3 regions of the Paraglaciecola sp. 25GB23A genome follow, and region 1 is predicted to be linked to each of the others. Evidence: predicted binding sites of a transcription regulator. Region 1 holds the regulator's gene; each other region holds the start of a gene.
What was found. The regulator FNR, encoded in region 1, switches genes on or off when oxygen is low (the NO sensors DNR and NnrR bind a similar motif). The targets are predictions, from matches to a motif close to TTGATCTAGATCAA.
Positions count from the first base shown of each region.

Region 2: a site for FNR is predicted at 2,110-2,123, ahead of ABKW31_RS15940 (GbsR/MarR family transcriptional regulator). Genes of this name have one in related genera too.
Region 3: a site for FNR is predicted at 1,838-1,851, ahead of atpD (F0F1 ATP synthase subunit beta). Genes of this name have one in related genera too.

Region 1 is NZ_JBDYKM010000001.1:992,247-1,003,296, forward strand. It holds gene ABKW31_RS04240 (sulfite exporter TauE/SafE family protein) at 1-757, shown strand, start outside; gene ABKW31_RS04245 (phosphoribosyltransferase family protein) at 881-1,444, opposite strand; gene ABKW31_RS04250 (phosphoribosyltransferase family protein) at 1,511-2,083, shown strand; gene ABKW31_RS04255 (hypothetical protein) at 2,210-2,668, shown strand; gene ABKW31_RS04260 (ABC transporter substrate-binding protein) at 2,655-3,743, opposite strand; gene ABKW31_RS04265 (putative zinc-binding protein) at 4,033-4,407, opposite strand; gene fnr (fumarate/nitrate reduction transcriptional regulator Fnr) at 4,524-5,276, opposite strand; gene ABKW31_RS04275 (LysR family transcriptional regulator) at 5,383-6,285, opposite strand; gene ABKW31_RS04280 (MaoC family dehydratase) at 6,429-6,896, shown strand; gene ABKW31_RS04285 (TonB-dependent receptor) at 7,359-10,043, shown strand; gene ABKW31_RS04290 (4a-hydroxytetrahydrobiopterin dehydratase) at 10,300-10,599, shown strand; tRNA gene ABKW31_RS04295 (tRNA-Met) at 10,772-10,848, shown strand; tRNA gene ABKW31_RS04300 (tRNA-Met) at 10,884-10,960, shown strand.
Region 2 is NZ_JBDYKM010000014.1:10,473-21,522, forward strand. It holds gene ABKW31_RS15930 (zinc-binding dehydrogenase) at 1-964, shown strand, start outside; gene ABKW31_RS15935 (hypothetical protein) at 1,180-1,971, shown strand; gene ABKW31_RS15940 (GbsR/MarR family transcriptional regulator) at 2,171-2,725, shown strand; gene ABKW31_RS15945 (cytochrome ubiquinol oxidase subunit I) at 2,756-4,141, shown strand; gene cydB (cytochrome d ubiquinol oxidase subunit II) at 4,138-5,136, shown strand; gene ABKW31_RS15955 (choice-of-anchor I family protein) at 5,282-7,132, shown strand; gene ABKW31_RS15960 (BLUF domain-containing protein) at 7,461-7,880, shown strand; gene ABKW31_RS15965 (diguanylate cyclase) at 8,125-9,828, shown strand; gene tnpA (IS200/IS605 family transposase) at 10,171-10,566, opposite strand; gene ABKW31_RS15975 (transposase) at 10,605-11,050, shown strand, end outside.
Region 3 is NZ_JBDYKM010000002.1:416,160-427,209, reverse strand. It holds gene ABKW31_RS07215 (2-hydroxyacid dehydrogenase) at 1-672, shown strand, start outside; gene ABKW31_RS07210 (ATP-dependent 6-phosphofructokinase) at 698-1,783, shown strand; gene atpD (F0F1 ATP synthase subunit beta) at 1,913-3,379, shown strand; gene ABKW31_RS07200 (F0F1 ATP synthase subunit epsilon) at 3,369-3,758, shown strand; gene ABKW31_RS07195 (AtpZ/AtpI family protein) at 3,763-4,119, shown strand; gene ABKW31_RS07190 (ATP synthase subunit I) at 4,109-4,435, shown strand; gene ABKW31_RS07185 (F0F1 ATP synthase subunit A) at 4,425-5,144, shown strand; gene ABKW31_RS07180 (F0F1 ATP synthase subunit C) at 5,144-5,422, shown strand; gene ABKW31_RS07175 (F0F1 ATP synthase subunit B) at 5,426-6,226, shown strand; gene ABKW31_RS07170 (alternate F1F0 ATPase, F1 subunit alpha) at 6,223-7,776, shown strand; gene ABKW31_RS07165 (F0F1 ATP synthase subunit gamma) at 7,778-8,683, shown strand; gene ABKW31_RS07160 (hypothetical protein) at 8,829-9,029, shown strand; gene ABKW31_RS07155 (carboxymuconolactone decarboxylase family protein) at 9,041-9,403, shown strand; gene ABKW31_RS07150 (hypothetical protein) at 9,492-9,926, opposite strand; gene ABKW31_RS07145 (hypothetical protein) at 10,131-10,646, shown strand; gene ABKW31_RS07140 (rhamnogalacturonan acetylesterase) at 10,812-11,050, shown strand, end outside.

The sequences.
Region 1 (11,050 bases):
GTGGAGTGGTTTTGTACGCAGTGGATTAGGTTTTGGTGGTGCGGTGTTGGCTTTGCCATTTTTGTTATTGGTACATAATAAACCACTGGTCTTTTTGCCGATAATCTCGATTCATCTGTTAGTTTTTTCCAGCTGGATTGCGTGGCGCGGTGCTATCGCCAACAAAAGACAAGCTAAGTTGGCAACAGAGCAGGGCGCAGTAATAACTGAAGGTGAAGGTAATATTGCCTGGGCTTATCTTAAAAAAGCTCTTGGCATCATGATTATCCCAAAACTTATAGGTGTATTTGGTTTACTGACCTTACCAAGTGATACTGTTACTGGGGTTATTTTTGTTATCGTGGCCATTTTTGCCGTGTCTTATATCCTTAATAAACCTTTTTATAGTAATAATAAAACGCTTGATACGATATTTTTGATGCTTGGCGGCTATGTCAGTGGTACTTCATTGATTGGCGCGCCATTAATTGTTTCGGTATTTGCCACCAAAGTACCGCGCCATCAGTTGCGCGATACTTTGTTTGTATTGTGGTTTATTTTGGTCATGATCAAGATGACATCGTTTGTCATTGCGGGGATAGACTTGCAATTAATTCATCAACTTTGGCTATTGCCCTGTGCTTTGCTCGGTCATGTTTTTGGACAGCGCCTCCATGAACGAATAAAACAAGCCGAAACCCCACGTTTTTTCCAATTTGTCGGAGTTGCTCTGTTGGTCGTGTGTGTGTTTGGGATATATACCAGCTTTATTCTTTAAATATTGACTGAGCAGGCATGGACTTTAGTTAAAGATTTACTGTGTTATATTAATCAATAAGTCGACATTATTAGCACTGTGGTATTAATGGCATCGCAGCACTCATAATAATAATGGCAACAGTTAACTCATCAAGTCGCGTAAATAGGGCTTATACACTTCAATTTCTTTTGCGCTTAAGCCCTTTAGTTCATAAGGAAACACTAGCCAACTGTCGGTTTCATGAAGAAAGTAATTTAAGGCTAAATCAGCACGTTTGTAATCCTTACGTTGGTAAAGCGTGGCGATTCGAATATCTTTTGGTAAGTTCTTTTTCAAGTGTTTGCGCAGTCGAACTATTGTCGCCTCGATACTGAGACCAGTACTAAACACGTCATCAACAATCAGTAGTGAATCGTCTGCATTTAAATTTTCAATCAGGTACTGAGTGCCGTGTACACGAATGGTCTCAGGGGCGTTCACCATTGATTGGTAGCTCGGCAGACCACTATAGGAAGTTCGAATAGAAATATGATCGGTGTCAATTCCCAATGTTTGCAAGCATTCCTGAACATAAATACCCACTGAACTTCCGCCTCTCCATAAGCCTACAATAAACGTAGGGCGAAACCCCGATTCAAAAATTTTCACGCCAAGACGAAATGCGTCTTGGATCAAAGTATCTTCATCTAAAAATATTTTTTTCATCGTTTACCTATAAGAATGCAGTTCATCTCAGTATGATGTTGGTAGCGATTATACATGGTTAATATAATGGAAAAAACGTACCTTTCTGGCGAACAACTGTTAGTCGACTCTTTCAAACTGGCGCAAATGGTTCTTGCCAGTGGTTTTAAACCGACTTTCATCATTGCGCTCTGGCGGGGTGGTGCACCGATTGGCATTGCCGTCCAAGAGTATTTAAGTTATCACGGTATTGAAACCGATAACATCGCGATCAGAACATCGTCATACGCCGCTGGTATTGATCAGCAATCTAGAGTGGTAAAGGTGCATGATCTCAATTATTTGGTCAAAAACGTGCAAGATCATGACAAACTGCTTATTGTCGATGACGTCTTTGATACCGGTCGTTCTATTGCTGCTGTTTTAGAGCAGCTGCGCGCTGCGACCCGATTGAATATGCCCACAGATGTGCGTATTGCGATCCCATTTTATAAACCTAGCCGCCGCGAAGTCGATTTTGAACCAGACTACTACGTTCATGAAACAGCGGCGTGGTTAAAATATCCACACTCTTTAGAAGGTCTCACCGTTGCTGAGATCAAAATGCACCGTCCTGAACTATACGAAATACTCAAAGCTCACTTACCAACAGTAAGTTGAAGCTCACTGTGAGCGTCTATTAGGCGTTGAAACCTACAATCCCTATAACTTATTGACAGAGAATTATGTTTTTTCTGCTTTTTTGCGTAATATAAAAACCATAAAGTGATGTCAGTTTATCGAGATATGAAGGTCATAAAATCAACTAATTATGCCAGCCAAGCAACGGCCTATAGCCATAAATTGGCACTTGGAATTGGGTCTGTACCCGAGGTTGTTAACTGGGCGAATTCTATTGCCTCTTCCTTGCATACTGCAGATGATTGCTTAACAGAATTGGCCGGCAGCGAGCAGCTGACAAGCAAACAAGTCCTTGTTATTTTAGGCCAGTTTATGCCACCGCCAGAGGATGATACTTGGTGGCGATTAACGAAAAAAATGATTTCTCAAGCATTAGATGAGAATAATATTCAAGCAGTAAGAGCCGTGTCTTATTTTTATGATCTGGCTGTCGATGGTGTTATTCCCCCATACGACCGTGAGGCTCTTTATCAGTTTGAGTTGGAATACGCCTGCCTTAACGAGGGTTTTGCTGAGCAAATCGAGGTAGATAATAAGGTCAAATACTTTTTTATTGCGACTTGAACTGGGCAAACTTTATGATGTTGTTTACAGTTAAGGGGAGAGGCGTTCCTTCTGTTTTACTGGTTGAAAACTGCTCAAATGCAACATGGTTCCAGTTATTTTTCTTTAAAAAATCCAGATAAGTATCGACATTTTGTCGAGTAATTAACTCAAATTGATAGGATTCTGGGTGGGTTGAAAAACGGTCAACACCGTTTTGAAAATCAACTATTTTAATAATCGCAATAGCGCCCATCAAAAAGTGTCCGCCCACTGAGGCACTAAGTTCACCTTGTTTTATTTTGGTAAGTGCTTCCGGAAGCCAATCGAAACCTCCTATCATTATCGGCTTATCAGAAAGCTGACGGTATTGTTTTAATGTTTCAATGGCTAATTGGTCACCTGCGCACCAAAAAATACTGGTAGCGGGGTAACGCTCAAGAATCAAGCCCATATTCTCTTTTAGGCTATTTGGATTCCAATGGCTGGGGAAAACTTGATTGAATCTAGGATCTCTATTGTGTTGCAGTTGGGTTAATGCATACTCTCTGGTTTGGGATAGATTATCAAAGTCCCCACCAATAGCTGTGATAGAGGGCTTAAGTGTAGGCTGTTGAATCTTTAACTCACCAAGCAGAGCATCCAGTAATAGTTGACCACCGGAAGCGTTGTCATAACTAACCTCACCAATCCAATATTTATATTTTTGTTGTGGCCGTTGTAATTGTTTCGCCTCGTCTCCTGAGAAAGCTTGTTCTAAAGTGACAAAGTGAATGCCACTTGCCTCAACTTTGTCAAATACTATTGTTGCATTGCCATAAAAGGGTCTAAAAATAAGATAGTCTGGTTTATTTTTACGCGCAGTAATTTCTTCGATAATACTGCGCACTGAATAACGATTTTCTCCACCATATATGACCTCTAAATTAACATCAACTCGCTCAGCTGCTGCGGCGCTAATATGATGAACCAGAGCCCAAAAAGCCGGGCCTTTATTGTCAGGTATGATCAAGCTTATGTTTATAGCAAATGCTAAGTTTGAAAAAGCCAACAGCAATAGAGAACTAAAAACCTGTATATTTAGTCGACAACTCATGGGCATTAATTCACTTAGTTTTAAATAGATACTGCAGTGCATCATAGTTGAAAGTTTGGCTATGAACCACCTTCTAATCATGCCACCAAAATGTTAAATCACACTAGTCTCACATTTTCTTATATAGCTCGGCGCTGCAAGCGTTAGATTGGCACATCAGACGAATTTGTTGAGCCTTATATTATTGAGCTGGATAAAATTAGCTTTAAAACAAGATAATAAGATAAAATCTAGATTATTTTAAATAAACTGGCAAGCAGGGTATTGCTCAAGCTTTATGGTAAAGACTTTAATTGGCTGAAGTTAATAAAGTTTGAATAGTTTTTAATACATGGGCCATCTGTGCGTAATTAAATGGGGAGTTATGGCTTAAATTATCGCTAAAGTCGGTCAGAACAATATGCCAAGTAGGGCAAATGTTGAGTTGGGATAAGGCATTTTTAGCACATTGTAATTGGCAACCATCAATCGCCATACATTGTTTACTGCTGCACTGCAGGGATGAAAGCATTGCGTCTGATTGAGCAAGCTCAATAATAGTGTAACCTTGGGCTATTCCTTCAATATCCATTACCTTAGATAAGTCATTGGCAAACTGCGCGTTTTCACAATTTTTTAGACAGGTAAATATTACTGGGAGTGAAGTGGTGAGATGCTCATTCATTGAATACCTTCTAATGCCAAGGGCAAACTTGCCTTTATAATATTGGCATTAGCATACTAGCTCAGTCGACAAGTGATCTTGATGTGTATCAATATTTGAGTTTATGGTGGTGAGGACTACTCGGCCCCTTTAGCCAGTTGTTGCAATCCTAGAACATCTTTAATGAGCACTTCTTTTTTATCTACTGCAATCACATCGGTTTTCTGCAAGCGGGCAAACGTTCGGCTTACAGTTTCAATGGTAAGTCCTAAATAGTTGCCAATATCAGTGCGCGACATAGGCAGTAAAAATGCGGTTGCCGATAATTTGCGACTACTATTGCGGGTTGAAATACTCAGAAGTAGAGAAGCAATACGGGCTTCAGCACTGGCTTTGCCTAACAAACTAATAATCTGCTGTTCGTGGGTGATTTCACGACTCATCAACTGTAAAAAATGGCGTTGCAATTTGGGCAACTGCACACTGAGCTCTTCAAGTCGACCAAAGGGAATTTCGCAAATCGAAGAGGTTTCTAGAGCAATAACCGAATTAGTGTAATTATTATTGGCTAAACCATCTAAACCCACTACTTCTCCAGGTAAGTAAAAGCCGGTCACTTGCTCGTCACCATTGTCACTGATAGTCAGGGCCTTAACTGCACCAGAACGGATGGCATATACAGATGTAAATGTATCGTTGGCTCGATACAAATATTCACCTTTATTTAAAGGTCGGCCTCGCTGAATAATTTTATTGAGTTGGTCAATATCATCGACGTGCAAACTCACAGGCATACAAATCGTATTGAGGCGACAATTTCCACAACTCAATTTTTGGTCATGGGTACATTGTTTGGTATGTGTTTGTGCAATTATTGAATTCGATTCCATTAGTATTTTTAACACCCTTGGTTTTTCGCACTTTGAAACTACATCATACTACGTGCAACAGATACAAATAAAGTGGATTGCGGTCGAACCAAGTCATCTCTCGATTTTAATTGGGGTGCAAGGCTGTTGCAACTTGAGCAATTTGTTCACGCATCCACATGTGAGCATAGTCTAAGTCAGCACTCACATGCCAATATAAGAAGTACTCAAGGGGAGGCAGATCAAAGGGTAATTCATAAAGCGAAATATCGTAGTGTTTAGCTAAATGATAAGGCAGACAAGAAATAAGGTCAGTTTTTACTATAGTGCTGGGAACCGTCAAAAAGTGCTGACTACGCAAAACCACATGACGTTTTGCCCCAAGTTTATCAATTGCTACATCAATAGGGCCTGCACCACTGCGACGATGTGAAATATTGATATGGCCAAGACGCAAGAAGGTCTCCATATTCATACCCTGCGCTAAATCAGGGTGATTTTTACGAGCTACTACCACAAGTCTGTCTTGGGCAATTTTTTGTTTGCACAAATGTGGATCGCTAAAAGATGAGGCATCGGCATAAAAATCAAGATGGCCGCTGGCCATGGCTGATACAACATTATTGCGCTCTAAATCGTAATTAGTTAGTGAAATATTGGGTGCACTTTTTTGTAATAATGCCGTTAGTCTTGGCATAATACTGACTTCAAGTAAATCTCGGGCAGCAAAGTGAAAAGTTTTTTCCGCTTTACTCGGGTCAAAAATATGGCTCTGTTGAACACTTTTGCGCAATAAGCCCAAAGCTTCTCTGGCTGGGCCAATAATATTTTGTGCCACTGGCGTGGGTGTCATGCTATGTCCGGTGCGCACAAACAAGGGATCATTTAACATATCACGCAATCTCGCTAGAGAATTACTGACTGCTGGTTGCGTAATACACAGCACATCTGCGGCTCTAGTTAGACTGCCTGCCGTGTAAATTGCGTCAAACACCGCAAACAAATTTAAGTCGATTCGGTTTAAGTTCATGTAAGGTACCTCAACTATTTATGGTAAGGATATTACCTTTATATTATTAGTTAAATCAATATATCAATATACAGAACATTCATTTTATTGATAGTTTGCGGTTTGCTAAACTTTGAATGAAATGAGCTAAAAGGATAACAACCATGCTAAAAACGTTGCTTGAATTGAATTTGAACGAACAACTACCTGCCAGTGATTGGATAAAAATCACTCAAAAGGATATTGATTTATTTGCCCAAGCCACGGGTGACCATCAATGGATCCATGTTGATCCAGAGCGCTGCGCTAAGGAAAGCCCATTTAAAGCCACAATTGCCCATGGTTATCTCACCGTTACCTTGATGCCCTCTGCTTTTTACCATATGTTTGCGGCCGACCCACAGTACAAAACAATTTTGAATTATGGTGTAGATAAAATACGCTTTCTTGAACCTGTTCGGGTTAATGAGCAAATACGGTTTATATCAACCTTGAGTCACGTTGTGCAAAAAAATTCTGGTTGTTTGTTTTATTTTGATACCGAAGCACAGATTGAAGGTAAAAATAAACCTGCGATGAAAGGTACGTTTTTAATGTTGTTAGTCGGTGCAACATTGGCTGAAAAGCAGTAAAACTTATTAGTTTCAAAGAAAGGTTGATTGATGAGGATACAAAACAAAATTTATAATTAATTTTGCTGATAGATATAAACGAGATTTTTACGCAAAATCTTCGTTTACTGGGGTAATTGGCCGTCACCATTTTATCCTGCAAAACTATTTAAGTGATTAAAAGTGAAAGATATTGTCTTATATAAGTGTGCTTATTGAGTTTTAGGGCTGAGTGGTCTGACCATTGTTAGAATTGATGTTCACATATCAATAACAATTTATTTACATCGAGCCAATGGCCGCCTACTATCAATGTGAGGATGACCAGCTATCAAACAGATAGTTGGCGTTATAACTCAATGACATAACAATATTATTAGAGTTAAAAGAGTTACTAAGCTTACCAACTTATCATTAGCGAGCTGCGGTTATGTTACGGAATGACACTTTTAATATCTGATAACTCACGTATTGGGACACATCATGAAACTAAAAACAAAGTTAAGTCTGCTTTCAGCAGCGATTGCCACGCAGTTACTCACTGCGCAAACTGGCGCCTTAGCTCAAGAACAAGCAGTGAAAGAAAGCGAAGTTGAATTGATCATGGTGACGGGCAGTTTTGTACGTCGCAGTGAAAATTTTGAATCACCATCACCCTTAGCAGTGATAGATGCAGTGGCAATAGACTCTATCGGTGCAAAGAATATAAGTGATATCACCCAAACCTTAACCATTAATACTGGTGCACAAAACAATCCTGATGCATTTACGCAGAATGCAACGGCAGGAACGTCAAATATAAATTTAAGAGGCTTAGGCGTTGCTTCAACGCTAGTCCTACTCAATAACAAACGACAAGTGGTCAACGCTCAACCAACCAATGACGGTCTAAACTTTGTTGATACCAGTTCATTAGTGCCGATGATAGCAATCGGTCGTATGGAAGTGGTCAAAGATGGTGCATCAGCACTATACGGTTCAGATGCGGTAGCAGGCGTGGTTAACTTTATTACCAAGCAAGATTACAATGGTGCTAAAATAACCGCTGATTACCAAGACGGTGCCCACGGTAATAACAAAGAATATTTGCTACAAGGCTTGTGGGGCGCTACTAGTGAAAATAGCAGTGTGCTTGCCGCCATTAGCTATACCAACCGCTCACCCTTATTCATTTCTGACCGTCGCTTAAGTCGTCCAAAAGATGATACCAGTGCATTAGGTAACCCCGGTTCGTATTTTGTGCCCGCGTTTGGCAATATTCCTGTTGTTGATCCAGGTTGTGAAGCCTTTGGTGGAACCCTAGACAGAAGAGCCCCCGCAGGGACTTTACCCGGTGGTTTAGAAATAGGCTTATGTGGATTCGACTTTGGTCCATATTATTCTTACGTTGCAGATGAAACCCGAGTTAATGCTTATGTTAAAGCAGACTACGATTTAAGTGATGATGTGACTTGGACAACTGAAGTGAGCTTTGCTCGCAACAGAGCCGAGCGGGGCGGAGCGCCAAGTTTCCCCATTTTAACGTCGCCCGTCGTACCGGCTAACCATCCAGAAAATTTTCTTGGTTTACCCATGGCCTTTTTTGGTCGTGCTGAGGGGAACGGTTTTCAAGGTGATGCTGCTAACACTGAATCAGACACTTTTAGATTCAGTACTATGCTGCAAGGTGAGTTAGATAATGGTTTCTGGGAAGTAAGTTATACCACTGGTGTGAACGATTTTATGTTCAAGGTGCCAGATGTACTAAACACCGAGTTTAATCTAGCCTTAAATGGTCTTGGTGGGTCTGATTGTAATCCTTTAACCGGAACCGCAGGTGTCGGCTCTTGTGAATATTTTAATCCGTTCTCTACGTCTTATACAACGGCACCTAATTCTCAATATGTTGTTGACTCGTTTACTGGCGAGGAAGTGATTGATTCTAAAGCTGAAATGCAAGTATTTGAAGCCTTTGCCTCTGTCGATGCATTTGACATGAGTGGCGGTACTGCTGGCTTTGCATTTGGTATGCAATATCGCGAAGATAAATTGTCACAAGACTATGATGCCTTAGCGAACCAAGATAGCTTCACTTTTGTAATCGGTAATCCAGATTTCGATGGCAAATTAGATGTATATGCTTTGTTTGGTGAATTAGCCTTACCCGTAAGTACCGATCTAGATGTACAAATAGCCTTACGTTATGAAGACTACGGCGGCACTATCGGTGACACTATTGATCCTAAATTGGCTATGTCGTGGCGCGCCACAGATGACTTTTCAGTTAGAGCATCCGTATCAACGTCGTTTAGAGCACCCACTGTATTTTTACGTAATGGCGGAGCGACAACCTTGCAACAGTTGACTGATCCTATTCAACAAGCGAGCGCATTTGCTGCAGTAAGAACCGCAGGTAATGAAGATCTTAAGCCTGAAAAATCCACTGCATACAACGTAGGATTTTCTTTTGAGCCGGTTGCTGATTGGTCTGTGGAAGTGGATTATTGGAGCTTTAGTTTTGAAGATTTAATTATTCAAGAAAATGCCCAAGCGGTACTAACGGCTAATCCACAAGATCCGACGCGAGTTGTAAGAGCCGGAGACCCACTTACCGGTCCTCTTTTACAAGTTAACAATACTTATGTTAACGCCAGTTCACTTGATACCTCTGGTTTAGATTTTGTGACTAGTTACAAAATTAGCACTGACATGGGCGATTTTACGCCAAATATTAATGCTACCTATATCACGCAATATGACTTGGTTGATCCACAAGCAGGTAAAGTTGAAGCTGCTGGACGCAGAAACTTTACCAATATCGGTGTTTCATCTCCAGAATTGCGCATGAACGTAGGGCTCAATTGGCGCAATGAAGCTCACTCAGCTAATCTTTTTGTTCGTTATGTCAGCAGTTATGATGATGATCAAAATTGTGCTAATGGCACCTTGAGTGTTGGTGGTTGTGCTGATGGCTTTAAATCAATTGACAGTCATATAACGATTGATGCGCAATATAATGTCAACTTAGGTGACATTATGGGCACAGAGACCAGTTATTTGTTGTCAGTAGGCGGGATTAACATCACCGATGAAGATCCACCCCAAGTATTTACCAATAGTGGTTTTGACTCGAAGGTCCACGATCCAAGAGGACGTCAGGTCTATGTTCGTTTAGCGGTTGAGTTCTAAAATCAGCTAATTGATAAAATAAGCATCCCCAGTTTGTAAATATTAGCTGTTAATATTTATATACTGGGGATTTTTGTATCTGCCGTTTGTATCCTATTGTAGTCAAATCTTCACACCTATCTTGCGAGTAAAGCTCACACTTCGCTTTCGTGTTTTCAACTAATTCGTCATACTACTGAATAAAATCGACCTACAACTGAACGCTTACTCTTTGAGCGAAAGTCATAATGTCACTTGCATTAATGGGAGAATGGTTATGCAAAAATACACTACAGAACAAATCGAACATGCCTTACATGAATTAAATGCCAATTTAGAGGCGTCGCAACAATGGCAAATAGTCGACGAAAAACTGACTAAAACCTTTAAATTTAAAAGTTTTATTCGAGCCTTTGGTTGGATGTCACAAATAGCAATTTGCGCAGAAAAACTTAATCATCATCCTGAATGGTTTAACGTATACAACAAAGTTGAGGTTAATCTAATCACTCACGATGTCTCTGGAATAAGTGAGTTAGATTTCAAATTAGCCGCTAAAATGGAGTTATTCTTTTAAGTTGTCAGCCAATCGTATGTAATTAAAACAAGCTGACCAATTAGTGAGCAAACAGACGGTAAAAACGCTTTTAATTTCATTCGCCCCTTGCGTGTTACTAATGCCTATGTATAATACGCCCTCCTTCGAAAGGGGCTTATTTGAAAAGCCACTCTCAAAGTGAAAATTCAGGCGCGGGATGGAGCAGTCTGGTAGCTCGTCGGGCTCATAACCCGAAGGTCGTAGGTTCAAATCCTGCTCCCGCAACCACTTGAATTTTCAACACTTAGAAGGCAGATTACAGACGCGGGATGGAGCAGTCTGGTAGCTCGTCGGGCTCATAACCCGAAGGTCGTAGGTTCAAATCCTGCTCCCGCAACCATATATTAAAGCCCTGAATATTCAGGGCTTTTTTATGTCTATCTAAAATAAAAAAAGCGAGGAAGATATTCTTACCCGCTTGTTTATTGTT
Region 2 (11,050 bases), on a different contig from region 1:
ACCGGCAAATTTAGCAGAAGCAAAATTAGACAAAGCTAAGATGCAGCTCAACGCCCCCATTTATCAAGGTATGCTATCGCGGGTAAGTTCTAGATTAGATCAAGTACTCCCCATAGGTAACGAAGGGGCGGGCACTGTTGTTGCTGCTGGTGAACATCCGGCTGCGCAAGCTATGTTAGGCAAAACCGTTGCTATTTTATCGGGCGCCACGTATGCAGAATATTGCTGCGTGCCAATGCAAGCCTGTATTGTGCACCATGAAGGTACTACAGCTAAACAGGCTGCTTCTTCTTTTGTGAATCCATTGACCGCTTTGGGCATGGTTGAAACCATGCGTATGGAAGGCCATACCGCGCTAGTGCATACCGCTGCAGCATCGGCCTTGGGTCAAATGTTGAATAAAATCTGTGTAAAGCAAGGTGTGAATGTTGTCAATATTGTGCGCAATCAACAACAAGCTGACATTCTGAAAAAAATCGGGGCTAAATATATTTGTGATTCTTCTGCAGCCGACTTTAAAAAACACTTACTCCAAGCCATCGATGAAACTGGCGCAACACTAGCTTTCGATGCCATTGGTGGTGGAGAGTTGGTCAGTGACATTCTCACTGCAATGGAAAGAGTCGGCAGTAAAGATGCTAAAGGCTTCAATACTTATGGCTCAGCAGATAATAAACAGGTTTATATTTATGGTGGTTTAGACTTTTCACCCACCATTCTAAACCGTGCTTATGGTATGACTTGGGGTATCGGTGGGTGGTTGCTAATGCGTTTTCTGGGCAAGCTCAAGCCAGAGCGCGTTGTTGAGTTACATAAGTTGGTTGCTGATGAAATCAACACCACTTTTGCCACTACTTTTACGCAAGAACTAAGTTTTGAAGAGGCCATAACACCGGCTACTATCAATGACTACAATGCCAAAAAGACTGGCGCTAAATATTATATCAACCCAACTAAAGTTTAAGTTGTTTTGATCTTGGCTATCAAGACCCCTAAGTGGGATCTTGATAGCCAATTAAAGTACTCAGAGCAACTAGGATTGTTAATGCAATTCTCAATTTCAACTATTTGACTCTCGATAAGCAAATTTCAATTTTGTTTACACCACTAAAGGTAAAGCTTTATTGCACAGAAAATTACGTTAAACTAATGGTTCTTGCAGTAAAAACAGATGGCGCTATGCTTAAATCTCTTATCTTTTTCGTTTGCTTGTCGCTCCCCTCTGTGCAAGCAGAAAAATATATCGTAGCCTCACAAAACTTCAATTATTACCCCCACTATAATTTTCAGTCACAGACAGACAAAGGTTTTATCTGGGCTATGTTGCAAGAATTTAGTAAATTTAGCGGACACCAATTTATTTATAATACTATGCCTGTCCTGCGGCTCCAGAGAGAGTTAGAAAAAGGTAACATTGATCTCGTTTACCCTGATAACCCGCTGTTTAATGACAATAAGATTTTTGCCAAAGGCAAATACTATAGCGATACTATTGTGCGTACTTTAGGTGGGGCGATGGTTAAATCATCGAGACTGGGCAAGCCTATCAGTGAAATTGTGCGCTTAAGTATTCCCTTAGGTTTTACACCTCAGCTGGGCTGGGAGAGTCTAATTGACGCCCGGCAAGTCACACTTATTTCAGTAGTAACGCCTATGGCTGAATTACAACTTTTAGCGCTAGATAGGGTAGATGCGGCCGAAGTGGATTATTTTGTCAGTCAATATCAATTGCAAAATAACCCTGAATTTAATCAATTTAAATTTGATCTCAGTTTACCCCACTCACAGGTTGAGTTTAAATTATCGACGATTAAGCAAACTAGATTAATTGACGAAATAAACAACTTTATGCGAATACACCCTACATTAATAAATCATTTAAAGTTGCAATACGGTATTTTTGAATCCGAGCTTATCTTGCAAAAATTACATAAACTAAGTTCGCACAACACGTCTCAGATATTACCTTAGTTGCATCACCCACCTGCAACAAGGTCCAACCCAACTACCCTATAACTATTACTCAAACAATTTTTACATTGTCAGTCTCGGTTGGCTCTCAAGCTTTAACTTACCTCCAACCCATAAAACAATTTTTGCACATTACTATTGACATATATCAACCAATGTTTAAACTTTCAGAAATTACTGAAACTTCAGAAGATAAAATATGCAACTTACTCCAATGCTTGAATCCTTTGTTATGCACTTTGGTGAAATGGGTAGTCGCTGGGGCTTTAATCGCACCGTTGGCCAAATTGTCGCTCTACTGGTTATCAGTGAAGAACCGATAACCGCCAATGACATCGCTGATGCCTTACGTATTTCTCGCGGTAATGTGAGCATGGGGTTGAAAGAATTGCAGGCATGGCGACTGGTACAATTACAACATAAACCAGGAGAGCGTAAAGAATATTTTCAGGCAAATGGCAGTATCTGGGATATGGCTAATCGCGTTTTTGAAGAGCGCCGCAAGCGGGAAATGGATCCAACCTTAAGTTTACTGCGCGATATTCTGCTCGATAAACCCGCTAATCAACAGGAGTTGCATGCTCAGCAAAAATTGCAAGAAGTACATGACTTACTTGAAGGGATCACTAAGTGGTCTAGCGAACTACAACGTCTAAGCCCAGAAAAGCTCAATGCCTTGATGAAGCTAGGATCGGGTGTGGGCAAGGTGCTCGACCTTAAAGACAAATTGTTAGCAAAATCAAAAACGAAGTAAATATTAACTTTCAACAAAATAGAGGATTTTATGGCTGATGTATTGCTGCTTTCACGTATGCAGTTTGCCGCCAATATAAGCTTTCACATACTGTTTCCCAGTATTACCATCGCCCTTGGTTGGTTTTTGTTTTATTTCAAACTGCGTTTTAACCTTTCTGGCCATCCGGTGTGGATGCGCATTTATCGTTTTTGGGTCAAAGTCTTCGCCCTCACTTTTGCTCTTGGAGTCGTCAGTGGCATTACTATGTCATTTCAGTTTGGTACTAACTGGCCCGGCTATATGGCTACTGTAGGTAATATTGCGGGTCCGTTGCTGGGCTACGAAGTCCTTACTGCTTTTTTCCTCGAAGCCACATTTTTAGGTATTATGTTGTTTGGGATTAACCGCGTGCCGCCATGGGTGCATACCCTTGCAACAGTCATCGTTGCTATTGGCACCACTCTTTCAGCATTCTGGATAATTAGTTTAAATTCATGGATGCATACGCCTGCAGGCTTTGAAATGCGTGACGGTGTGGCCCATGCACTGGATTGGTGGGCGATTATTTTTAATCCGTCTATGCCCTATCGCTTGATGCACGTATTGCTTGCTTCAGGATTAACCGCTTCATTTTTAATTGCAGGCATTTCAGCCTATCGGATCAAACGGGGAGACGATAAGAAAGCGCCTAAACTTACTTTAAAATCTGCCATTATTGTTGCTGCGATATTAATGCCTATTCAAATCTTAGTGGGGGATCAACATGGTTTGAATACCCTTGAACACCAACCACAAAAAGTAGCTGCCATGGAAGCAGCTTGGGAAACCAAACAAGGCTTACCTTTAGTCCTTTTTGCCATACCCGACGCACAAGAAAAAACCAATCATTTCGAAGTGGCAATACCAAATGGCGCAAGTTTGATCCTAACCCATTCATTAGATGGTGAAGTCTTAGGTATAAATGAATTTGGCGACAACCATCCCCCTGTGGCGCCAGTTTTCTATGCTTTTCGCGTTATGTTAGCCACCGGTTTCCTTATGCTGGCTATCTCATGGTTTGTCAGTTTCACTATTTTTCGTGGTAAATCTCTGCCTAAGTTATTGCTTAATGTCTTGGTCATCATGACCTTTTCCGGTTGGGTAGCGACTATCGCAGGCTGGTATGTAACTGAAATTGGCCGTCAGCCTTATTTGGTCACGGGAATTTTAACTACTGCCGATGCGGTAACAACAATCCCCTCAGGCAACGTACTGTTCAGTTTTATTGGCTACTTAGTGGTCTATGCCTTGTTGCTAACTGCTTATATCAAGACCTTATTCAGAATGGCTCGCAACTCGGTATTAATTGAAGAAATTAAGCTGGAAGAACGCAGTACGCAAAAAGGCTTTAAACACAGCAGTGCAACCAAACTCAATACAGAGGCAAACTTATGATACTTGATAGTACTTTACCGGTTATTTTTGCCGGCCTCATGGCCTTATCACTGGTCGTTTACGCCATTCTTGATGGTTATGACCTAGGGGTTGGAGTGTTACTTCCCCTAGATAATGAAACCCACAGTGATGAAATGATTGCGTCCATTGGGCCTTTCTGGGATGCCAATGAAACTTGGTTAGTGCTGGCTGTGGGTTTATTGTTGATAGCCTTTCCCGAGGCCTATAATTTAGTGTTCAAAGAACTATACATTCCTGCTTTTATTCTACTGATTGGGCTAATTTTACGTGGCGTGGCCTTTGATTTTCGCGCCAAAGTACATATTGATCATAAACGAACGTGGGACAAAATCTTTAAGATAGGCTCAATTGTCGCTTCCGCGGCTCAAGGATATATGCTTGGCATGTATGTAATGGGATTTGAAAGCAGTGTTAGTGCTCACTTATTCTCTGCTTTAAGTTCTGTAGGGGTTACTTGTGCATATGCATTAATAGGCAGTGCTTGGTTGATCATGAAAACCGAAGGTGAATTACAACTTAAGGCCATACGCTGGGCTAAATTAGCCGGCAAAATAAGTTTCGCTGGGATTATTGCTGTATGTATCGTTAATCCCCTAATCAACCCCTTTGTATTAGAGCGTTGGACTAATGCGCCCTATGCCTATTTCATGGCCATTATCCCCTTTATAAGTTTTGTACTTTTGTTTGTGGGCAACGCCGTATTAAATCGCTTACCCCTGAAAGATGATAGTGGCTGTTGGCTGCCCTTTGTCATTACTCTTGTCTTGTTTATATGCTGTTTTAGTGGCCTCGCATTTAGTTTTTTCCCTTGGGTAGTACCACAACAATTAACTATTTGGCAGGCTGCTAGCGCACCGGAATCATTACGTTTTATCTTGGTGGGGGCGTTAATTGTTATTCCCTGTATATTGGCCTATACCGCATTTTCATACCGAGTCTTTTGGGGCAAAGTCGAACATTTGCGTTACTACTAGTGCATGTGGATTACTCTGCGCAGTCAATCAGCTCAGTAATAAAACTGCAACCGTTTGGTCACTAAGCCGTCATCAATTGTTAGTTTAACTGTCATATGTAACTTTTATCCTGTCTAAGGTCATAAACTTAGCAAAGGGATAACACATGAAGTTAGTTAAACGGATATCATATAGTGCCGTAGTATTGGCAATAAGCATGACGCTTAGCGGCTGTTTTTTGGAAGGCGATAACGGAGTACAAGGCCCTGCTGGAGAGCAAGGCTCGGTCGGTTCGCCTGGTGCAGATGGTTCAATGGGTGCAGATGGCCAAGATGCATCATTAGGGGTTCACATGGAACTGGTAGGGCGTATCCTACTCAACCCCAGCGATCCCAAAGGTGCAGCTGAAATAGTACAATTTCATGCTGCCAGCAAAATGATTTACGCGGTTAATAGTGCTGCTGAACAACCTACCATTGAAATGATAGATGCCTCTGCGTTAAGCACCGAGGCTTTAAGCAATCCTTTAACAGCCAACAACATGACGGCAATAGCGTTAGCATTGCCCTCTACGGCTAATAATATTGCCTTGGCAGGTCCAACAAGTGTCGCCGTTAATGGCGATTGGATGGCAGTAGCCGTGCCCGCTGACGCCAAAGCTAATAATGGTTTTGTGCTCTTCTACAACGGTTTAAACACTGCAACACCTGTGTTTGTTAAGGCGGTAGAGGTAGGTAACTTACCGGATATGGTGACTTTTAATGCCGCAGGCAATAAAGTACTTACGGCCAATGAAGGTGAGCCAAGCGGCGATTATGGCACCGATCCAGAAGGCTCAATCTCAGTCATTAATTTTACTGACAACATTCCAGCTGATACTGCAATTGCCATCACTTTTACAGCTTATAACGACAAACAAGCTGAATTGGTTGCTATGGGTATGCACTTTCCAAATCCCAGCGGTCGTACTATTAACGGTAAACTCATCACGACGACGATAGCCCAGGATTTAGAGCCAGAGTACATCACTATTAGCGGCAACACGGCTTATGTGAGCTTGCAAGAAAACAACGGCATAGCGATTGTAGATTTAACTGACAACTCAGTCTCTATCAAAGGACTTGGTTTTAAAGACTGGAGCCAATACCAACTGGATGGCATGGAAGACGGCACAGTCAGTTTTGGTCAATACCAAGATGTTTATGGTTTGTATATGCCTGACACCATAGCCTCGTTCTCATGGAAAGGTGCCAGTTTTATCGTCACTGCCAACGAAGGAGATGCACGGGAGTACTTCTTCGATACGCTTAATGCTGCAGGCGACCAAGACGAAGATTTATGCCTAGCCGCAGGGGGTCAAGACTTTGATTCAGGCGATGGTTGTTTGTCATTTACTGAAGAAACCCAAGCACGCCGACTTGACTTTGCTCCCGGTTCAAATCTTGACACCATTGCCGGCGGCGACCCCAGAAGCTCTGACTTTACCGCGAACCCCCTTGGGCGCTTAAACGTTACCAGTACCTTGGGTGACAGCAATAACGATGGCGAATACGAAGCTATTTACGCCTATGGTGCACGCTCATTTACCATTTGGGACAACAACGGTTTAGCCGTTTTTGACTCTGGCGATGACTTTGAGCGAATTACTGCATCCATCCATGGTAACGCCTTTAATAATGAAAACGATGAAAATGCGGGAGACGGTCGTTCAGCTAATAAAGGTCCAGAGCCCGAAGCATTGACCGTAGGCCAAGTAGGTGAGCGCACTTATGCCTTCATTGGTTTAGAGCGTATGGGTGGGATTTTTGTATACGACATTACTAATCCTTACAACGCCACCTTTGTGGACTATGTGATCAATCGTGATTTAACCGAAGGCGGCGCTCTTATGGGTGATAATGGACCAGAAGGCATGGTATTTGTTGATGCAGCAACTAGCCCGACAGGTAGGCCATTAGTTATTGTCGGCAACGAAATCAGCGGCACAGTTGCAGTTTGGCAAGTTGTTGCAAACTAAGTAGAGCTTTGAGCTTTGAGCTTCGAGCTTCGAGCTTCGAGCTTCGAGCTTCGAGCTTCGAGCAAATAGATTATTGACTCAAGTGAATAAGTAGGACAAGGATGTCTTGCTTTTATTTTCGAGTAATCGTTACGTTTTCTATTTTCTATTTTCTATTTTCTATTTTCTATTTTCTATTTTCTAACTCTTGTCTTTTTGCCAATACAGACCTAGCTAATAAACAATAATTGTTTGTTTTCACAATTACAGTGGCTATTTATTTCTTAACTTCTATTACAAATAATTTAATACTTGGCTATAGTTCGGGCAAATAACTATAGGAACTTTCATGTATCTATCAAGATTGATTTACGTTAGTACGCTAAGCGAAGGGTTTAACCAATCTTTACTGGAAAATATTCTCGACGTTTCCCGTAGAAACAATAGCAAAAACAAATTGACTGGAATGCTGTGTTTTCATCAGAAGTTTTTTTTACAATGTCTTGAAGGTCCACGGGCCAACGTCAACAGCACTTATAATAGAATTTTGAACGACAAACGCCATGAAAATGCCCATATATTAGACTTTCAAGAAATAGATGAACGCGTATTTGCCAGTTGGGCGATGGCTTATGTGCCAAGTTCCAGTTTAACTGAATCCCTTAATTTGAAATTTTCAGGCTCTAATCACTTCAACCCTTATGATATATCTGGAAAAAGTGCTTTTAAACTGATGCTTGAACTCAATAACTCATTAGTAAAGCTCTAACACTGCTAATTTATCTGAACTAATTTATGCATTTATTATCCTGATATTGCTGTGGAGAGGCTTGATGATAATACGCAAACACCCATGATATTCTTATGTTTAACGGTATTTATAATCGGGTTTTATTGAGAGTTTTACTTATTCTTTGCGCCACCCACCGTTGTTAGACAAAAGGCGCAAGAGGAGATAACCTGTTGGCTTTCATCAAATTATTTTTTGGATATTGACCATCCGTTTTTTATTATTGTTTTTATTTTCTTTTAGTTTTTGTGCTGTAAGCAAAGCGATTGACTTATCGACTGTTCCTAGTGAGTTATTCATTAATGAACACTTAAATATTCTACAAGACCCTAGTGCGGATTTGTCGTTCGAGCATGCTTTTAAACAATACACTCAAGGGAATTTCACCAAAAACGTGAATGAAAGAGTTAGCTTTGGATTTACTCACGATGTCATCTGGGCGTCAGTGTTAATCAATAATTCAACAGAGAAAGAAATAAAAAAGGTTATCTATCTGGATACTGCTTGGTTAGATCGTGCTAACTTCTTCTTCATTCGGCAGAATAAGGTAATAGAAACAGGTCTTATTGGAGATACATTACCCTTTAATATCAGAAAAAATCGAACCCGGATGTGGGCTCAACCACATACCTTTAAATCAGGCACCACCCAGGTGCTTATGCGTTTTGAATCAAAAGATCCTTTACTGATTCCGCTCTATTTATCTTCAGAAGAAGTCATAGAAAATAATCAAATTATTTCAAGCTATTTTTACGGGTTTATCTATGGCGCATTTTTCATTCTACTGGTTTACAACATCGCTCTTTCTTTAAGTTTAAAAGATGCTCGATATGTTTTCTATTCATTATATTTACTGTCATTTTTGAGTTTAAATATTGCTTACACTGGTCACGGTTTTAAATTTATTTGGCCAAACAATATATTCTTGCAGCAATGGTTAATGATAGTTTTTTTGTATTGTTACATTACTTTTGGTATGGCCTTTTGTTTTGAATTTCTGAAATTAAAGGTGTTTTTACCCAAAGTCTATCGGTTAAGACTTTGGATATACACTGGCTTGATTTCCGTAGCGGTATTGCTGTTTATACATGCAGACCAATTGCTTGCCGTTAAAGTGGGTGTAGCACTTACCTCGTTATTAGTAGTTATTTTTATGTCTTTAGGGTTATTAGCCTTAAAAAACGGCCATGGTATGGTTAAATTCTTTCTGCCTGCGGTATTGATGGGCGCAGGTGGAGCGGCCATTTCTGCAGCAACTACGTGGGGAGTCATTCCTTACAATACGCTGCTATTTCACAGCATTGAAGTGGGCATGTTGATTGAAATGTTTATCTTAGCTTTAGCCTTAGCATTTAATTTAAAAGAAATGGATAGAGCGCGCCTTACTGCTGAAGTTGAAGCACAAATAGACCACTTAACTCAGTTATTTAATCGCCGGGCTTTTGCCGCTGTTGTTAACCCCCAATGGCAACTAGGAGTCAGACATCAGCAAGAATTCTCGATGATCCTCCTGGATATCGATTGGTTTAAACAAATAAACGATGATTATGGCCATGCGGCGGGAGATGCAGCACTTAAAAGTATTGCTGGTGCCTTAAAACAGAAAATCAGAAAAAGTGATGTTTTAGCTCGTTGGGGAGGCGAAGAATTTATCATTTTTTTACCTAATACCAATAAATCTGCGGCAATGAATCTTGCTAATGTAATTCGCAAAATAATTGAAGAAACGACAGTTTTGCATGATGGGCGTTTACTATCAGTAACCGCTAGTTTCGGCGTGGCTGGGTATAATGAGCAAATGAAGAGTTTAGAGGATCTGATCAAACTTGCCGATGTTGCTTTGTATAAAGCGAAAAATAGCGGAAGAAATATTGTTTGTGAAATAGAAGAAATTCCCGAAGTAAAAAATACCCAAGCAATCCTGTAGACCGTGGTCTAAGTAACCCCAACTCGGGATAGTAATTGAATGGCAGAATAAAGGGTTGCCAAGCTTTCACCAACATAACTAAATAGGTGTTTGACTGACACCTTATCTACTTCGTATTCCTGTTGGCTCAAGTATAGTCCATTAGTTCAAAAAGCATGCCGTCAGCTTTTTGAACTAATGATAGCATCTAATAACTGTCACCTAATTTGCTAACCGCTTTACTTTAAAAAATTTGAGCTCTAAACCCAATGAGGTCAAATTTATTCAAGCATATTTATCGAAAAGCTCCGAGAAAACCCACTGATCGACGCGAAGCGGCGTCGGTGGGATGAATCGGGAGAACTAACCTTGCTCTTGAATGTATTTTCGGATGGTATCGGTAGAAGCATTGCCAACAGAGCAAACAAAATACCCATCAGACCAAAACGTTTTTTCAAACCAGAATTGCTTCTTGAGCCATTTGAATCTACCCCAGATACTTTGTGTTGTAGATTGCTTAATTCTCCGCACATAACTCGCCACACAAATGGAAGGCGATATCGTCAGCAGTATGTGAATATGATCCTTGTCCACTTCAATTTCTTCAACATTAAATTCAGAACGCGCTGAAATTTCGGTGATTTTTTGTTTTACAAAATCCCCCACAATGCCTTGAAGCAGTTGTTTCCTATATTTCACAACTAAGATTAAATGCAATGCTATTAGGTATTTGCAGTGTGATTTGGTTTGATATTCCATCTTGACAACCCATTTCTATACAGTAGTCTATACAGTATATGAAGAAGACACTCAGATACAATTACAGGCTGAGTCCTACGCCAGAGCAGGAGGCAAAACTCATCGAGTTTGGCGCGACAGCTCGCGGCATCTGGAATCTGTTATTGTCTGAAAATATGCGTCGATATGAGCATGATAAAACTTTTTTGTTCTACAAAGATATGGCCTCACTTCTCAAGGAATTAAAGCCATTCGAAGAGTTTGACTGGATTAAAGCGTTTGATTCAGCAGCAGCTCAACAGGTGGCCCGTGATTTAGAAACTGCTCTCAAGAACGCTTTTTCAAAGGGACGATTGCAGCGTTTCCCAAAGCATAAAATCTCATACAAAAAGAAAAAGCTTCATAACGACAGTTTTCGAGCCGTCAACAATTCCAATTGCATCCGCATCGAAGATAGCGCTATCAGCATTCCAAAAGTAGGTAAAATCCCGCTCATTTTACACCG
Region 3 (11,050 bases), on a different contig from region 1:
CATGCTGTAGGTTTATTATTGTGTTTAAACCGTAAAATTCATCGTGCGTTTAACCGAGTACGCGAAGGGGATTTTTCCCTGCATAATTTGATGGGCTTTGATTTACATGGCAAAACAATAGGTGTTGTAGGAACAGGTAAAATTGGCCAAACCTTTATCAACATTATGTTAGGTTTTGGTTGCAAGATCATTGCCTATGACATTTGCGTAGACGAAGAGTGTCAGGAAAAAGGAGTTGAATATGTCAGTCTAGACAGCCTATTTGCGCAAGCCAATATTATCTCTTTGCATTGCCCCTTAAACGAAGCGACCCATCATCTTATAAACCAAGACTCACTCAATCTTATGCAAGATGGTGTGACCATTATTAACACTAGTCGCGGTAAGTTAATTGATACTAAAGCGGTTATTCAGGCTCTAAAACGTGGAAAAGTTGGCTTGCTTGGATTAGATGTCTATGAAGAAGAAGAAGCTATATTTTTCGAAGATTTTTCTTCTAGTGTAATCCAGGATGACCAACTTTCGCGTTTGTTAACCTTTCCTAACGTTATTGTGACAAGTCATCAGGCCTTTTTCACAGAAGAAGCCATGCAGAAAATTGCGGGCGTGACCTTAAGTAATATTACTGAATTTGCCAACTCTGGACTTATTCAAAACCAAGTCTCTCTTTAATTAACTGCCAGTAAAGGATCAAACAATGCGGGTCGGTATTCTAACAGGTGGCGGCGATTGCCAAGGTTTAAACGCCGCAATTCGGGCAGTGGCTAAGTCTTTAATGCTTAATCATCAGGCTGAAATTATTGGCATTGAAGATGGCTTTGCCGGCTTAATTGAGCGTCGCGTACGGCCACTTAGTTATGCCGATTGTAGTGGCATTTTATCCCAAGGCGGTACCATTTTGGGTACCAGTAATAAAGCCAGTCCTTTTAATTATCAAGGTCAAGATTGTGCTGCAGCTGTAGTCGATTATTACCACGAATTAGCGTTAGATGCAGTGGTAGTTATTGGTGGTGATGGTTCGATGTCAATTGCATATGAGTTATCAAAGCTGGGCATGAATATCGTAGGTGTGCCAAAAACTATTGATAACGATCTTATGTGTACTGAACGTACTTTTGGTTTTGATACCGCCGTCTCTATTGTTACCGACGCCCTTGATCGGCTCCGCACCACAGGTCACTCACATAAACGTGTAATGATCCTTGAGACCATGGGGCGCTATGCTGGTTGGATAGCCTTGCACGCTGGAGTAGCCGGTGGCGCGGATGTGATTTTACTGCCTGAATTTCCCTACGATATTGATGAAGTTGTGCGAGCGTGTAAATTACGTGCTAGTGATCAGCAGTATTCTATTATTGTTGTTGCCGAGGGCGCCAAACCACGTGGTGGTCAACTGAGTGTCCAACAAACGGTCGCAAATAGCCCAGATCCTGTGCGTTTAGGTGGCATTGGAGAAAGTTTAAAACAACAGCTAGAGCAGCATCTGCAGGCAGAGATCCGTGCTACTTCCTTAGGCCATATTCAACGGGGTGGCACGCCGACTGCGAGTGATCGTATCTTTGCCACTGATGTTGGACGTTACGCTGCAGACTTAGTCGCGCAAAGGCAATTTGCTCACGTGGTAGTCCAGCAAAATAACCGACTAAGTAGCGTACCTCTGGAACAGGTCGCAAATCAAACCAGAACCGTATCCTTAGCCGATCACACCATGATGACTGCGAGGTCGCTCGGCGTAAGTTTTGGTCGCGATGATTTAGGGTTAGTGAATCAGTACATCCCTTGAAATAAAGCTAGCAGGCGTCAGAAAAGGCGCATAGTAAAATCAATCAGTACAAATTTGATCAAGGTCAAAGTTTTTTTAAGGGACTAGCCCACACTAGATTTTTACTCACGCAAGCCAAATGACAGTTTAATGTCGAGTACAATGATGCCTATTGCAGTTGAACAAGCTTATACTGAGACGAGTGTGAACATGGGCGTGGTTACTGCTGTGCGCGGCAGTATAGTGGACGTGACTTTTGATGTATCCATTCCAGCGATTCACAATGTAATATATGCGCAAAACCGTACTATTACCCTTGAGGTAGTGTCGCAATTATCCAGTAAAAAAGTACGTACTATTGCCTTAACACCTACCCAAGGTTTAGCGCGAGGTATGCCTGCTGAGGATATGGGGCAGCCGCTGAGGGTACCTGTCGGTAAGGCGACATTATCACGTATGTTTAACGTTTTTGGCCAAGCCATTGATGGTAAAGATTTTGCCACAGATATACCGTGGCGAAGCGTACACCATTCGCCCCCTCCCTTGATTAATATATCGACCCAACGTGAAATATTTGAAACAGGCATAAAAATTGTCGATGCCCTATGCCCCTTAGAACGCGGTGGTAAAGCAGGTTTATTTGGTGGTGCTGGCGTGGGTAAGACAGTGCTACTAACTGAAATGATCCACAATATGGTCAGCCATCAGCAAGGGGTAAGTATTTTTTGTGGTATTGGCGAACGCTGCCGTGAAGGTGAAGAGCTCTATCGAGAAATGAAAGAGGCCGGCGTATTGGATAATATGGTCATGCTTTTTGGCCAAATGAATGAACCGCCAGGCAGTCGTTTTCGGGTTGGTCATGCGGCATTAACCATGGCTGAATATTTCCGAGATGATGAACATAAAGATGTATTGTTGCTGATCGACAATATTTTTCGTTTTATCCAAGCAGGTTCAGAAGTATCCGGCCTAATGGGGCAAATGCCGTCGCGTATGGGTTACCAACCTACCTTGGGAACAGAGTTATCTGCCTTAGAGGAACGAATTGCTAATACACCCAATGGCGCTATAACCTCAATACAGGCGGTATATGTGCCGGCCGATGACTTTACTGATCCTGCAGCAGTGCATACCTTTTCTCATCTTTCAGCTACCTTGGTATTGTCACGCAAACGCGCGAGTGAAGGGCTTTACCCATCCATTGATCCTTTGCAATCCAGTTCTAAACTGGCAACCCCTAATGTCATAGGTGAACGTCACTATGGGGTAGCCCAACAAGTGAGACAAATTCTGGCTCAATACGACGAATTAAAAGACATCATTGCAATGTTAGGTTTAGAGCAATTGTCTAGCCGCGATCGTGATGTGGTTACCCGAGCGCGTCGCCTAGAACGCTTTTTCACCCAACCGTTTTTTACCACCGAACAGTTCACTAATATGGACGGTAAATTTGTTAGTTTAGAGCAAACCTTGTCGGGTTGTGAGCGCATCTTAGCCGGTGAATTTGATAGTTATCCAGAAAGCGCCTTATACATGATTGGGGAAATAGATGAAGTCACTAAATCAGCAGAAACTAAGTCATCATCCTTGCCAGACGTGACAAGTCATGCAAGTTAAGATTTTGTTGCCTCATCAGGTTTTTGCCGAACTTACTGATGTGAGCAGCTTGGTCATAGACACTCCCAAAGGCAGCTTTGGGATTCTTCCTAATCGACTCGATTGCATCACGCCCCTAGTGCCAGGAATTTTAACTTATCAAACGGGCAATCAAGACAGTCACTATATCGCTATTGATGAAGGAATATTTGTTAAAACGGGTAAACAGGTAATGATTTCCGTTCGCAGGGCGATTAAAGGCAACACACTAGATGAATTAAAAAAAACCGTAGAGCTTGAATTTTTAAATTTAGATCAAGCACAACAAGAATTACGCAGTGTTTTGGCAAAATTAGAAAGCGGTTTTTTAAAGCAGTTTTCCGCCTTGGCGAAAAGGTGAGCTGATGAGTGAAAATAAGTCTCGTGGCAAAAACGTACCGATTCACAAACAACAGCAACTCATTAAACAAGTGGGGGCAAAGATGGCTTTAAAACTGAGTGCCAAACAACAAAAAGATTCAGGAGTATGGTTTGGGCTTGGCATGATGGGTGTTATTGGTTGGTCTATTGCCGTCCCTACCCTATTGGGTGTGGGCTTGGGTATTTGGATAGACAATCACTACGCTCATGAGCGTTCTTGGACCCTAGCATTATTATTAGCCGGCTTAGCTATTGGCTGTTTTACCGCTTGGACTTGGGTTAGTAAAGAGTACGCGGCTATGCAAAACGATAATAGGAACAGTGACAAACATGATGACTAGTATTAATACGGATATATTCGCTTTGTTTTTAGCCTTACTCGCAGGAGTGATATTGGGTTGTGCTTTTTTTTATAGCTTATGGTTTACCGTGCAAAAAGGTTTGCAATCAAACAATCCAGCCTTTTGGTTTCTGGGGGGCGTATTGCTACGAATGAGTAGTGCCTTACTGGTTTTTTATTGGATGTCGAATAACAATATGTGGCGACTCATTGTTTGTTTAATTGGCTTTATACTTGGCCGATTATTAATTACTAGGTATTTAGCCAAAAAAGATAACAGTTCCGTGGTCGACGGAGAGCCTAACAATGCACCTTAGTCCCGATGAAATCATTTATTGGCAATATGGTTTTCTAAAATTAAATGCCACGATTGTATTCACTTGGGCAGTGATGCTTATTTTAGTGCTCAGCGCTTACTTAATTACACGTAAATTAAACAAAAACTTACATCGTTCACGTTGGCAAAATGGGCTAGAAATTGTGGTTATCACGATCATGCAGCAAATTACCGCCGCAGGTTTACGTAAACCCAAACAATATATGGGCTTTCTAGGCAGTTTATTTTTGTTCATTGCCATGGCTAATTTACTGACTATATTTCCTCATTTCGAGGCACCTACGGGCTCGTTATCAACCACCATTGCCCTAGCCTTATGTGTATTTATATCGGTGCCCTATTACGGAATTAAAAACAGAGGTCTTAAACTGTATTTATTGGCTTACGCTGAACCGACTTTTTTCATGCTGCCTTTTAACATCATTGGTGAATTATCTCGCACCTTAGCCTTGGCGGTGCGCCTGTTTGGTAACATGATGAGTGGCACCATGATCATCGCCATTTTATTGGTGATCTCGCCGCTTATATTTCCAGTGATCATGTCAATTCTCGGACTATTAACGGGCATGGTACAAGCTTATATATTTTTTGTACTGGCGTCCGTCTATATCGCAGCCGCTAGTAGCGTCACCAAACCTTCATCTCTTTCACTCAAAACACCTAAACCAGACAAAACCGAGGAAACTTAATGGACAGCCTAACCCTAATAGCAATTTGTTCAATCATAACAGCAGGATTAACCATCGGCATTGGTGTATTAGGCCCATCTTTGGCCGAGGGCTCAGCGGTGGCAAGCGCACTTAATGCATTAGCTCAACAACCTGATGCATCCGCTACGATCACCCGTACCTTATTTGTGGGTTTGGCGATGATAGAGTCCACCGCAATTTATTGTTTTGTGGTGTCGATGATTGTGCTGTTCAGTAACCCCTTTTGGAATTATTTTATCGCGCAAAGTGGAGGCTAAGTTATGCCGATAGATTGGTTCACGATCATTGCGCAAACCATTAACTTTCTTATTTTGTTGTGGTTATTAAAACGTTTTTTATATCGTCCGATCATTGATGGATTAGATGCACGAGAGAAAAAGATCGCCGATATTTTGGCTGACGCTGACAATAACAAAACCCAAGCTAAAACATTACAAAACGACTATGAACAAAAACTAAGTGACATAGAAAAAGAGCGAGTTAAGAGCCGCAATTTAGCGACAAGAGCAGCCGAAGCCGCAGCTAAAGACTTGTTTGATGAAGCCCACCTTAATGCAGAGTCTTTGGTAAAAAAACGTTTAGTCGCCCTGCAATTAGAAGTCAATCAGTTGAAACATGATGTTCTGCAAAAAAGCGTACATGAAATTTATGCCCAGTGTCGCAAAATCCTTGGTGACTTAGCCGGGGTTGAGCTTGATCATTTAATGTTCGATAAGCTCTTACAGCGGCTTGATAGACTAGACACTGAACATACTGAACAATTAATAAATGCACTCGATGCCTGTGATAACAAGGTGCTTATTCGCGGTGCTTTTGAACTTAATACTGAGCAATTAGCGCGTTTACAAGATGGTATTCAAACTAAACTGGCAACAGACGAGCAACGCCAGATTGTGTTCACTCAGAGTAAAGTGCCAGAGTTAATTAGTGGTCTGGAGCTCACCCTCAGTGGTTGGAAACTACCTTGGAGTGTGCATAACTACTTAAACGAATTACAACAACACTTAGACACCATTCTTGAACTTGCGCCCGTGCAACAAGATAAGAAAGCCATACAATGAAACATAGCTTTGAACGGGTATTTAAGCAAATGCGTCAAAGTCGTGAAACCCTCAAGCCAAATAGCATATTGCAAGAAGTTGGTACCATATTAAGTGTGTCAGCCGGCATTGCTATAGTAGAGGGATTGCCTGGTGTAGGCTTTGAAGAACTATTGCTGTTTCCGCGACATATTTACGGTATTGCTTTTAATATTGATGAGCACCAAATAGGTGTGGTTTTACTGGGTGACTACTGTTTGTTAAATGCCGGTGATGAAGTTAAACGTACCGGACGGGTGATGGATATAGTCGTAGGCAATGAACTTATAGGTCGAGTTATTGACCCCCTAGGCCGTGCATTAGATGGCAAAGGAAAAGTCTCAGGTACTCAGCGTCTGCCTATTGAACGCCCTGCTCCGGCTATTATGTCGCGTTCACCAGTTACTGAACCATTACAAACTGGCCTAAAAGTATTAGATGCCCTGTTACCCATTGGCCGAGGCCAACGTGAGTTAATCATGGGTGACCGGCAAACAGGTAAAACCTCCATTGCTATCGATACTATCTTAAACCAAGCAGGTAAAAATGTGCTCTGCATTTACTGTGCTATTGGGCAAAAATCAGCATCAGTGGCAAAAACCTTAGCTATTTTAAAAAACAACCAAGCCCTAGATTATACTGTGGTTATGGTGACCGAAGGTAACGACGCGCCTGGTCTTGATTATATTGCACCCTATGCGGCCACCAGTATTGGTGAATTCTTTATGGAAGCTGGCAAAGACGTTTTGATTGTTTATGATGATCTGACTCAACATGCCCGCTCCTACCGTGAATTATCGTTGTTATTGCGCAGGCCACCGGGCAGAGAAGCTTTTCCAGGCGATATATTTTATCTTCACTCTCGTTTGCTCGAACGTTCTACTCATTTAAACCAAGAACTCGGTGGCGGCTCTCTAACTGCCTTGCCCATTATCGAAACAGAAGAACAAAACATGTCGGCGTATATTCCAACCAATCTTATCTCTATTACCGACGGACAAATCTATCTTTCCCCCAGCTTATTTGAGCTTGGGGTCCTACCAGCCGTCGATGTGGGAAAATCAGTTTCGCGGGTGGGAGGCAAAGCACAAAGGCCAGCATTCAGATCCGTATCGGGTGCGTTAAAATTGGCTTATGCTCAGTTTGAAGAATTAGAAAACTTTGCCCGTTTTGGTGCCCGTTTAGATGACGACAGTTTAAAAACGATTGAACATGGCCAGCGTATTCGTAGTTGTCTTAAACAAGCTGAATCGTCACCTTTACCGGTTGCAGCACAAATTTGTATATTATTGGCTCTCACCAACAGGCTATTTGATAACATACCTGTGGATTCACTAAAAAATGCCCAACAAGCGATCGTTGCAAGCTTAAATACGCTGGAACAAGACTTACTCGCGCGTTTACAACTTGCTGAGAGTTTAAATGAAGCAGATAAACATCAGCTTATAAGCCTGTTTAAAACAACCTTAGTCAGCTTTAGTGAGTCTGATAAAGCCACAAAACTCAAGACTGTCGCAAACGGTACAGTTTAATATGAGTGAATCCAGTAGCGGTTTACAGCACAAACTAAACAGTGCCACAGACTTAAAATCAGTTGTACGTACTATGAAAGCCATGGCTGGCGCGAATATTAGTCAATATGAAGATGCAGTGCACTCACTTGATGACTATTACCACACTGTACAATTAGGATTGCTCGCTTATTTTAGACACAGCAAAGTGGGTAGTTCGTCGATTAAAACAGCAGGCAATCAAACCATCATAAATGGCAAAATTGGTATTATCGTGATTGGCTCTGATCAGGGCTTGGTTGGCCAGTTTAACGAAGCCTTAGTCACGTTTTTAAACACCAAATTGATTAACATGACAGCAGAGCAACTTTTTTGGCCTGTAGGGGAGCGAATTAACGCACGGCTTGATGATCTTGCTTTACCGCTGGAACGGTCTTTTATCCTGCCCAGTTCGATTGATGCTATCACCACACTAGTGACCGAAATGCTGCAAGAAATACACGAGCAACAACAAAATAATCATCTGCAAGAAGTCTATTTATTTTTTAATCGAACCCTAACTAAATCCCAATATGAACCTACTTTTCAACGGATATTACCCCTCGATAACGTTTGGCAACAGAGTTTTTTGTCAGAGTCTTGGCCGACAACCAGTCGACCGCAATTGTTGGCCACACACCAAGAAACCTTTAGTGCTTTAATTGGTGAATACCTTTTTACGTCGCTTTTTAGAGCCTGTATTGAGTCTTTAGCCAGTGAAAACGCCAGCCGTTTAATCGCCATGCAACGAGCTGAAAAAAATATTGAAGAGATCCAAAGCCAACTACTGCGTCAATACCATCGCCAACGTCAAAGTGGCATAGATGAAGAGCTTTCAGATTTAGTCGGTGGATTTGAAGCCCTTTCGACTAAAGCTGATTTATGTTAAGCCCTCTTCTGGGCCTTGCTTTGCTGACCAACCTTTAAAGTGAATAAATGACTTTAATGCGTCACTTTTTTGATCTGCATCAAAATGCAACTCCTACAACTCATTAATAATAAGCACTCTAAGTGATCCGCTTAAGGAGTGAATAATGAATATTAAACAAATTAGTGCCATAGCCAAAGACTTAGGCATCAGCCCCAAGAAGCACAATAAAAGTCAGTTGATTCATCTTATTCAGCAGGCAGAAGGTAACTTTCCCTGTTATGCCACGCCAAGCGCTGGTGAGTGCGACCAAGTGAATTGTCTATGGCGCCAAGACTGTTTGAAAACGACGGTGACCAAACATTAAAAGGATAAAACATGCAAAATCCAAGTCACATTAGTACTTATCAAAAGTTACGTACTCTCAGTGCGCAGTTAATTGCAGAAATTCCCGATACCATGGCAGGGTTTGGGGAGTTGCATGCTAATGCGGTGAGCAAAGGCGCACTGGATACTAAAACTAAAGAATTAATGGCTCTCAGTATTGCTATTGCCGTGCATTGCAATGGTTGCATTGCTTTTCATGTGCATGATGCTTTAAAAGCCGGTGCAAGTCGTCAGGAAATAGTTGAAACCATCGGTGTGGCTATCTTAATGGGCGGTGGCCCAGCAATGGTCTATGGCTGCGAAGCATTAGAAGCCTTGGAGCAGTTTGAAAAAAACCAAGACCTACCACTGTAAGCGGCATAAAAGTAACAAATGATTTTTGCCTCTTTGAAAAAAGAAGCAATGACACACGAAAAAAACCGCTTTTACTCATGACTATCTATTAGTTTAGCCGTTGGTACCATAGCGACACGTCACTGCCATGGGTAAACAAGTCATCTGAACAGCTCAGCCTATGCAAATTAGTGTAATTAACATGCACTTTACAATAATAAGTCGTCTCAGAAGAATTGAGCTTTACTTCTAATTGTTCTATTTTGTCTGGACCACAGGCAACATATTGTGCAGTACCTTGAAAAGCCAAATCCTCTTTTTTGCCTGACACATCTAAGCTTATCGCTCTTTCATCACCAATAAATTTTACCCACCCAGTATAAGCGCGGCCACTGTTCTGACTACTCCCCACTATCAGATAATTACCATGGAGGTAAGCGACCTTGTGCGCATCCGCTTCTAATAATGGCTGACACGTTGCAGGTGTAACCACACTAGAGGCAGCATTCAACCATGCTGATATAAGAATTAAGGTCGTAAACATACGTTCGTCTCACTTAGCTTAGCAAATTAATGCAGAAAACTGTTAACGGAAAAACCTTAGTCCTCATCTTAGCGTGTTTCAGCATAATTATTAAAATTTAGTAACATAAGATTCCTATTCTTAGCTATTAAAACGGGGCAAACTTTCTGGAAATTCTATGTTGTTAATTCAATTCATTGCCTTTTAAAACGCTAAGGACTTACCGTGAACCGATTAATGTGTTTATTTTTCAGTATTTTTGTCGCATCCTCATTTGCTAGCAATTATCAACAAGCGCCCGCAGATATAAGTCAAAAATCACAAACGATTTTTAGCAAAATACACCAAACGAATACCTTAGTCACCCAAGTTAAAACCCTAGTGAGTTATGATCCTGAGTTAAATATTGTCCAGCAATTTTCGGTTACGACCGCTATTGTCCTGCAAAGCACAATAACTAAGTCTAGAGGTTCTGTGAACCATAATGGCTCAAATCAGCCTTTGGATTTAAATGGTGACAGCGCAGAAGCTTATTTTCGTGCCTTGCCTCGTGATCAGCTTTTTCCTTTAGACGAACAGAAAACCGACGATGCTAGCGATTCCACTTATTCGCCAGTCAGTGAGGTTAATCAATTAAGTTGGCAAAAACCACTGGCAACAACAGTACAGACTGACAATCAGAATAATTTATTATTAGCACCCAGTTCTTTTGCCAAAAAACCAGTCCAAGTCATGTTTTAAGGTGCCGCGTAACCTTTCTTTTCTTGTAAATTGTTGCGTATCTATATGATTAAATTGATTATTCCTATTTTATTATTCAAATAAGAACCAAAAAATAACATTTATCTTTTGTTAGCCTTTTTTGCGTTAGTATCGCCTATTATTCCAGCTAATAGGTGATGTTCCATGCCACACTCATGTATGTCATATTGTCGCAATATCAATTTATTTTTACTTATTGTGAGTATTTTTATCTGTAGCTCTAATGCCGAAGAAAATTCGGCCCCGCAAATTTTGATGGCAGGTGATTCAACTATGGCCATTAAAGATCCGAAGGACTACCCAGAAACTGGCTGGGGAATGCCCTTTGCTAGTTTTTTTGCCGCGGACATCAAAATCTATAATTTTGCCAAAAATGGACGCAG